2 regions of the Rhizobium sp. OAE497 genome follow, and region 2 is predicted to be linked to the other one. Evidence: riboswitches for the same ligand, from Rfam matches in the RefSeq annotation. Region 2 holds a riboswitch; the other holds the start of a gene.

What was found. A riboswitch is a leader RNA that binds a small molecule or an ion and turns the genes downstream of it on or off. The one in region 2 is predicted to bind FMN.
Region 1: another riboswitch for FMN. It lies ahead of ABIE40_RS07115 (DMT family transporter); the one in region 2 lies ahead of ABIE40_RS24775 (6,7-dimethyl-8-ribityllumazine synthase).

What each region holds. Positions count from the first base shown of each region.
Region 1 covers NZ_JBEPOA010000001.1:1,391,396-1,395,605, reverse strand. The annotation lists gene ABIE40_RS07120 (esterase-like activity of phytase family protein) at 1-939, opposite strand, end outside; gene ABIE40_RS07115 (DMT family transporter) at 1,036-1,935, opposite strand; FMN riboswitch at 2,025-2,173, opposite strand; gene ABIE40_RS07110 (methyl-accepting chemotaxis protein) at 2,279-4,201, opposite strand.
Region 2 covers NZ_JBEPOA010000002.1:1,108,868-1,113,077, reverse strand. The annotation lists gene ABIE40_RS24785 (DUF4126 family protein) at 1-455, shown strand, start outside; gene ABIE40_RS24780 (FAD-containing oxidoreductase) at 452-1,816, shown strand; FMN riboswitch at 1,879-2,020, shown strand; gene ABIE40_RS24775 (6,7-dimethyl-8-ribityllumazine synthase) at 2,133-2,609, shown strand; gene ABIE40_RS24770 (glycerol-3-phosphate dehydrogenase/oxidase) at 2,663-4,210, opposite strand, start outside.

The DNA of each region.
Region 1 (4,210 bases), on a different contig from region 2:
GCCGGTCTTGTCGAAGACGGTGAAGCCGCGCGAGCCGCCTTCATAATCGCCTTCGTTGGCGACGACGAGACGGTTGTCGTCCAGCCACTTCACGGCGTCGGGCTCGCGAAGAACGCCCTTGGCTTCGCCGGTGAACTTCAGCTGGCCGTCCTTCTTGGTGTCGATGCCGGAGAGATCGGTGCTGCCAGCGGTGAAATGCGTCTTCACCGTGCCGGCCTTGCCGTCGATGATGACGATCTCGTTGTTTTCCTGCAGCGTCAGGGCGATTTCGTCCTGGCCATTGAAGGAGACGAATTCGGGCTCCGGATCCTCAGGCGCGATTCCGGCGAGACCCGTCAGCGTGACGTGCTTGATGGTGCCGCAATCGACGGCGCCGTTCTTGACCTGGAAGAGCACGAGATCGCCAGCCGGCATCTGCGGGATCTTGCCGTCGTTGATCTCTTCGTCACGCTCGTTCTCGATGGCGATCGTGCCGAGCGTCTTGTCCTTGTTGAGAGCGATCGAATCCGGCTGGCCGCCGAGATCGCAGGTATTCTCGATCTTCTTGGTGGCAACATCGACGATGGCGAGGCGGCCCGACGGCTTGACCTTGCTTTCGCTGGTGTTGACGGCGACGAGCGCCTTGCCCGAGGTCGAGGTGACCGATGTCGGTTCACCGTCCATCATCAGTGCGCCGAGAGCCTTCGGGGCCTTGGCGTCGGTGATGTCGACGAAGCCGATCGCGCCGAGCGGGCTGTCGCTGTAGATCAGCGTATTGCCGTCGTCGGTTGCGGTGATGATTTCTGCAGAGGTCGTCGAAAGCTTGTCCTTGCCTTCAGGCAGGTTCGAAGCGACCGGAAAAGATGCAATGCGATTGAAAACAGGCTCGGCAACTGCCGGAAAGGCAACAGAAGCCAGGAGCACGGCAGCGAGCGCTGCCTTGCGCGATGAATTAGTCATGAAATCCCCCATGCGTCGAAAAATCGAAACATGGGGGTTTTGAGGGAAACGGATGACAGGCAGATGACAGTGCGCGCAATTTTGCACCGCTTTGCATCAGGCCGCATTTTTCTCTCGGCGCATCTCGTTGCGCATGATGAAGAGCGACGCCATCAGGATCAGTGCGGCGCCGAGCCAGAGATAGCCCGCCGGCGCATAGCCGAAGAACAGCCATCCGGCGAGAACGTTGAGCGGCAGCTTCAGATCGTCGAAGGGCTGAACATAGGCGGCATCGGCGACGGTGTAGGCCAGCGTCAGCAGGTATTGCGCGAAGACGGTCAGCAGACCGGCGAAGACGAAGAGCGCCAGGGTCATGCCCTGAGGCACCTCGAAGCCGGCCACACCCGCGAGCACGCCGTTGATCGGCGTCAGCAGCACCAGCAGCCAGACAGTGATGGTCTCCGGTTTCTCGATGCCGGTCAGGCTCTTGGTGATCAGCGCCGACGCGCCCCAGAAGAGCGCCGAGATAATCGGAAGGAGTGCCGCCCAGGTGAAGGCGTCCGACCATGGCTGCAGGATGATCATCGCGCCGGCAAAGCCGACCGCCGTCGCCGCCCAGCGTGCCGGGCCGACGCGCTCGCCGAGAAAAAGGCGGGCGCCGAGGATGATGAAGAAGGGCGAGGTCATGACCAGCGCGATCGCCTGCCAGATCGGCACCGAGGCAAGACCGGATACCCAGGCTTCGACCCCGAGGGCGGCGAGCGCCACGCGAACGACATGGCGCCAGGGATAAGAGGTGCGCATTGCCGAGAGGCCGGCGCGGCGCAGGAAGGGAAGCGAGAAGAGGAGCGCGAAGGCATATTGCCAGAAGGCGGCGGAAGCGGCTGCGAAGCCGAGCTTCATCGTCAGCCATTGGGTGACGACATTGAGAACGGAAAAGGCGATACCCGCCAGCACCATGAAAGCGGCACCGGCCATCGCACGCGACGAGGAAAAAGCAAGGGAAGTCTGATTCATGTCTTTCATCCAGAAAGGGACCAACACAAATCAGGACGCATGAGCGCAGGACGGCAGCCGGACAGACCCCTGCCCCGCTCACAGCTTGCGATCATTCTCTTTCATCCGGACTATACCGTCGGCTCCGGAATTGCACCGGATCTGCTGACCCCCGGCCTTTGACGGCCGAAGCGCTCGCGGGCTTGGGCCTAGACCCTTTACCGCCGGTGGGGACTTTCACCCCGCCCTGAGAACGGCCGATCCGTAGATCAAAGGCCTGCGCTGCGCAAGGCCACGGAAATGCGAAAAGGGTCCGGCTTTCGCCGAACCCTTCGAAGTGATGCTCTTCTACCGGCAGCCGGTCTCAGAACTCGGACCATTCCTGCTTCACCGCGGCATTGCCGTGGCTGGCATAGACCGGGGCCGGTGGAGCACTGCGCTGCGGGCGGGCCATGGCGGCTGCGGTCTGGCGCAAGGCGGATGCATTGGTCTCCGTGCGGCTGCCGCCGAGCTGGAACTGGCCGATCAGCTGGTTCATGCGGTCAGCCTCGGCGGCGAGCGTGGCGCTGGCGGCGTTGGTCTCCTCCACCATCGCGGCGTTCTGCTGGGTTACCTGATCCATCTGGTTGACGGCGCTGTTGACTTCGGAAAGACCGGTCGACTGTTCGCGCGACGACGTGGCGATGGCATCCATGTGCTGGTTGATGGTGACGACCAGCTGCTCGATGGTCTTCAGCGCCTCGCCGGTTTCGCGCACCAGCTTGACGCCGCCTTCGACTTCAACCGACGAGTTGCGGATCAGGTCCTTGATCTGCTTTGCGGCCTGGGCGGAACGCTGTGCCAGTTCACGGACTTCCTGGGCAACGACGGCAAAGCCCTTGCCGGCTTCACCGGCACGCGCTGCCTCAACACCGGCGTTCAGCGCCAGCAGGTTGGTCTGGAAGGCAATCTCGTCGATGACGCCGATGATGCTGGAGATCTGGTTCGACGACTGCTCGATCCGCTCCATCGCATCGACGGCATTGGCAACAACCGTGCCGGAAGCCGTGGCGCTGCGGTTTGCCTGGATCGCCACCTGGCGGGCCTCGTCGGCGCGCTTGGAGGAGTTCGAGACATTGACGGTGATCTCATCGAGAGCGGCTGCGGTCTCTTCGAGCGAAGCGGCCTGCTGTTCGGTGCGCTTCGAGAGATCCTCGGCGCCCTGGCTGATCTCGCGAGTACCCCCGGTGATAGAGACCGCCGACTGGGCGACGGCGCGGAGCGTGCCGCCGAGCTGCGAGATCGCACCGTTCAGGTCATGGCGGAGTGCTTCGAAATCCGGGGCGAAGGCGTCGTTGAGCTGGAAGTCGAGCTCGCCGGCTGCGAGGCGGCGCAGACCACCAGCAAGACCGGCCGTTGCCTGCTCGAGGCGCTGCTGGGCGGCGGCTTCCGCTTCGGAAGCAAGGCGAGCCCTGTCGGCGTCGGTCTTGGCGCGGGTCATCTCGGCGTCGGCCTGCAGGCGCTGATTGTCTATCGCGGCAAGACGGAAGATCTCGACGGCATTGGCCATCTGGCCGATTTCGTCCTCCCTGCCCTTGCCCGGAATTTCCGATGCGGTGTCGCCGGCGGCCAGACCGCGCATCGACTTGGTGATGCGGACGATCGGGCTCGCGATGCCCGAAATGCCGAAATAGATCGCGGCGAAGACGATCAAGGCGCTGAGGCCGAGAACGGCGGAGATCAGCGTCAGGGTCGTGGAATACTGGCTGCGGCTTTCGGCGAGACCGGCGGCAGCTGCGTCCTCGTTGAAGGCGACGAGCTTGTCGACATTGTCGGCCAGGATATCGGCGACCGGGCCGAGGTTTGCGTCGAAGGCATTGATCGCGTCCTGCTGCTTGCCGGCCTTCGCCAGCGCGATCATCTTCTGGCCCTCTTCGATATATTTCTGCGAGGAGCTGTCCATCTCCTGATAGATGCCGCGCTCGACATCGGTATCGACGAGGTCCTGATAGGCGAGGACCGTCTTGCGGAGCTTGGCTTCGCGCTCGCCGATCTTCTTTTCCAGCGCCGCCTCGTCGCCCGAGGTGCGGCCCATCGCCAGATCGCCATAGGAGCCGCGCAGCGAATAGCGGGCAAGCTGGATATCCTTAGCCTTGGAAATGCCGGGATGCATGCTGGTCGCGAACAACTCGTTGTTCTTGTTGGAATCGCGCAGTCCGGTGACGGCGATATAGCCGGTGGCTCCGAACATTATGGTGAGAACGGCGAAAATACTGATCATTGCCGTTTTAATATCAGGACGCTTCATCGAAAGACC
Region 2 (4,210 bases):
TATTTCTTGCATTTTTGATTGGGATCATTGCCGGCCTTCGGGCCATGACAGCACCTGCCGCCGTCGCCTGGGGCGCGGCGCTTGGCTGGTTCGACGTATCGCAGACCCCGCTTTCCTTCATGGGCTACAAGTGGACACCGTGGATCTTCACGGTGCTCGCCGCCGTCGAGCTGATCACCGACCAGCTGCCGACGACGCCGAGCCGCAAGGTGCCGATGCAGTTCGGCGCCCGTATCATCATGGGTGCGCTGACCGGCGCCACGATCGGCGCTTCCGGCGGTTCGCTCGTAGGCGGCCTGATTGCCGGTGTGGTCGGCGCGGTCGTTGGAACGCTGGGCGGTGCCGCTGCCCGCGGCAAGCTCGCGGCCATCTTCGGCAAGGATACGCCGGCTGCCCTCATCGAAGACGCGGTCGCCATCGTCGGCGCCGGCCTCATCATCTCGGCCGTCGCATGAAGACCTATGACGCCATCTTCATCGGGGCCGGTCAGGCCGGCCCCTTTCTTGCCGCCCGCATGGCCGAGAAGGGCATGAAGGTGGCGCTGATCGAGCGCAAATATCTCGGCGGCACCTGCGTCAATGCCGGCTGCATGCCGACCAAGACGCTGGTCGCGAGTGCGCGCGCCGCGCATGTGGCACGCACCGGCAGCGACTATGGCGTCAAGATTTCGGGTCCGATCGGGATCGACATGAAGGTGGTGCGCAAGCGCGCCGAAACCGTGACGATGAACGCCCGCAACGGGCTGACCGGCTGGTTCTCCGGCATGAAGACCATGGAGGTGATCTATGGCCACGCGACATTCACCGGCGCCAGGACCGTCGAGGTCAATGGCGAGGTGCTGACTGCGCCGCAGATCTTCCTGAATGTCGGCGCCCGGCCGACCATTCCGGATTTTCCGGGCCTCGCCGATGTCGATTACCTGACCAGCACCTCGATCATCCAGCTCGATACCCTGCCCCGCCATCTCCTGGTGATCGGCGGCAGCTATATCGGCTTGGAATTCGCACAGATGTATCGCCGCTTCGGCTCCGAGGTGACCGTCATCGAGCGCGGCCCGAAACTCGCGTCCCGCGAGGACGAGGATATCTCCGATGCGATCGAGGAAATCATCACCTCCGAAGGCATCGCCGTTCATACCGGAGCGGAGAACATCGCTTTCGCCAAGGCGGGTGACGGTATCGCCGTCTCGATTTCCGGCAAGCCGGATATCAATGCCAGCCATGTGCTCGTCGCCACCGGCCGCACGCCGAATACCGGCGATCTCGGCCTCGACAAGGCGGGTATCGTGACCGACAAACGCGGCTTCATCACCGTCGACGACCGGCTGATGACCAATGTCGAGGGCATCTATGCGCTCGGCGACTGCAACGGCCACGGCGCCTTCACGCATACGTCCTATAACGACTTCGAGATCGCGGCCGCCAATCTGCTTGATGGCGGCGACCGAAAGGTTTCGAGCCGCATTCCGGCCTACGCGCTCTATATCGATCCGCCGCTCGGCCGTGCCGGGATGACGGAGAAGCAGGCGCGCTCTTCCGGCCGCAAGGTCGCCGTCTCGAAACGGCCGATGACCCGTGTCGGCCGCGCCAATGAACGCGGCGAGACCAAGGGCTTCATGAAGATCGTCGCGGATGCGGAAACCCAGGAAATCCTTGGCGCCGCCTTCCTCGGCATCGAGGGCGACGAGGCGATCCACGGGATCATCGACGCCATGAATGCCGGGACGACCTATCCGGTCCTGCAATGGTCGGTGCCGATCCATCCGACCGTATCGGAGCTCATTCCGACGATCATCGGCGATCTCAAGCCTGTTTGACCAAACAGGTCATCTGACGCCGTTTCCGGACTTGCATCCTTGCTGAAATTGGATTTATCTCGCGCTGTTCTCAGGGCGGGGTGCAATTCCCCACCGGCGGTATCGGGGAAACCCGGAGCCCGCGAGCGCTTCCGCAAATGGAAGGTCAGCAGATCCGGTGAGAGGCCGGAGCCGACGGTATAGTCCGGATGGAAGAGAGCATGCAGGCAGCACCTTTCCGCGCGAGAGGTGCGCAGTGCTGTTCGCCCAAGGGAGAATTGGGCCGCTTCGCGGCTCGACGCAACCGCCAGAAATGGCACCCTTGAAAGGCAGAGACATGACTATCGCAACCAAACCCCAGGGCATCAAGATCGCCGTCGTGCGTGCCCGCTGGCATGCCGGTATCGTCGACCAGTGCGTGAATTCCTTCGTTTCGACGTGGCAGGCGCAAGGCGGCAATGCCGCCGATGTCGAGATCTTCGACGTTCCCGGCGCCCTTGAAATCCCGCTTCACGCGCAGACGCTCGCCCGCACCGGCAAATATGCCGCGGTCCTCGGCTGCGCCTTCGTCGTCGATGGCGGTATCTACCGGCACGATTTCGTGGCGGGCACCGTTCTCGATGGCCTGATGCGCGTGCAGCTGGATACCAGCATCCCGGTTCTCTCCGCAGTGCTGACGCCGCATCACTTCCAGGAAAGCGAAGCCCATATCGAGTTCTTCATGAACCACTTCGTGATCAAGGGCCAGGAAGCGGCTAACGCCTGCAGGGCGATCCTCGAGGCACGCAGCAACCTGGCGGTCGCCGCGCTCTGATCGGATGAAGCGCGCGCCGGAAATGGCACCGGCGCGTTGGCTCTTGAGCAAAGTCAGCCTGAAGCCGGGCGCGGGGTTTTCTCGCGGCCGGCAGCCGGAGCAGTGCTCGTCAGCGTCTGGCCGTGGAAGCGGCTCAACTGACCGGTGACGTCTTCGGCGATCTCGCTTTCCGTCCGCGCCGCATCCCAGCCGAGAGCTGCGGCGGCAATATCGGCGATTTCTCTCAGCCCCTCGATCGTCAGCCGCCCCTCGATCGCCAGCGTCGTGCGGCGAAGCACGATATCGGCGAGGTGGACGACAAGCTCGTTTCTGGCGATCCAGTCAATCTCCCGGAAGCTTTGGCGCGGGGCGCCTGTCAGTCTCGTCTCGTCGGAATGAACCGAAGCGAATGTGAGGATCGGCGCAGCCGTCGTGCCGTAGCGGCCCAGCAATTCGTCGGCGCGTTCGATAGAAACGTTGCCCTTCGATGCGAGATCCTTGATCCAGTGTCCACGCTTCTCACCATCGGCAGGAAAGCCCTTGCCGCCGCCGATCGCCAGATAGCGCGTCGATTCCCGGCGGTCGCGCTGCAGGCGGGAGATAACGGTATCGGCGACTTCTTCGGCAAAGCCGCGGAACGTCGTCCACTTGCCGCCGACCAGCGAGACGATCGGGAACGGGCGATTGCCTTCAGGTTCCTTCACCGGTGCGGAATGATCGCGGCTGATCAGGCCCGGTGCCGTCGCATCCGAGGCGGGCAGCGGGCGGATGCCGCTATAGCTGTAGACGATCTGGTCGCGGTCGAAACGCAGCGTCGGCAGCAGCGAGCGGACGCTTTCGAGGAAATAGTCGGTCTCCGGCTCCTCGCAGAGGACGTTGTCTGGGTCATCCGCCGGAATATCGGTCGAGCCGACCAGCGCCAGACCGAGATAACTGTAGACGAGACAGATGCGGCCGTCGTCGGCCTCGAAATAGATCATGTGGCCGTTCAGGCTGCGAACGAGTTCAGGGTGATCGAGCAGGATATGCGATCCCTTGGTGCCGCCGATCAGGTGTGACGGTGCGCCCAGCGCGGTATTGACGTGATCGATCCAGGGGCCAGCCGCATTGACCACAAGCTTCGGCTTCACGGCGAAGCTCGACCCGTCAGCCTGCCGGAATGTCAGCCGGCCCTCCTCGACGGAATCCAGTGTCGTGAAATTGGCGGCCAGACTTTTCGGATTGGCATCGCAGCCATCCTTGACCAGCTCATAGACAAGCCGCTCCGGGCGGCTAATCTTGGCGTCGTAATAGATGCCGCCCGCGACGATCGCTGGCGTGACATGCGGCATTTCCTTGCGCGCCTGCCGCTTCAAGATCAACCGGTGCTTCGGCATGACGCGATCGCGCGAGCCGAAGAAATCGTAGAGGCCGAGGCCGATCTTGATCAGCACGGCCCCGCGGCTGCGCGGTGCCGTCTTCGAGCCAAACAGCGTGCGCAAGGCCGCCCAAATGCCGCGCGTCCAGGAGAAGACCGGTATGAAGGTCGGCAGCGGCTCGACGCAATGCGGCGCGTTTTTGAGAAGCAGATTGCGCTCCAGCGTCGATTGCGCCACGAGGCCGAATTCGCCGGTCTCCAGATA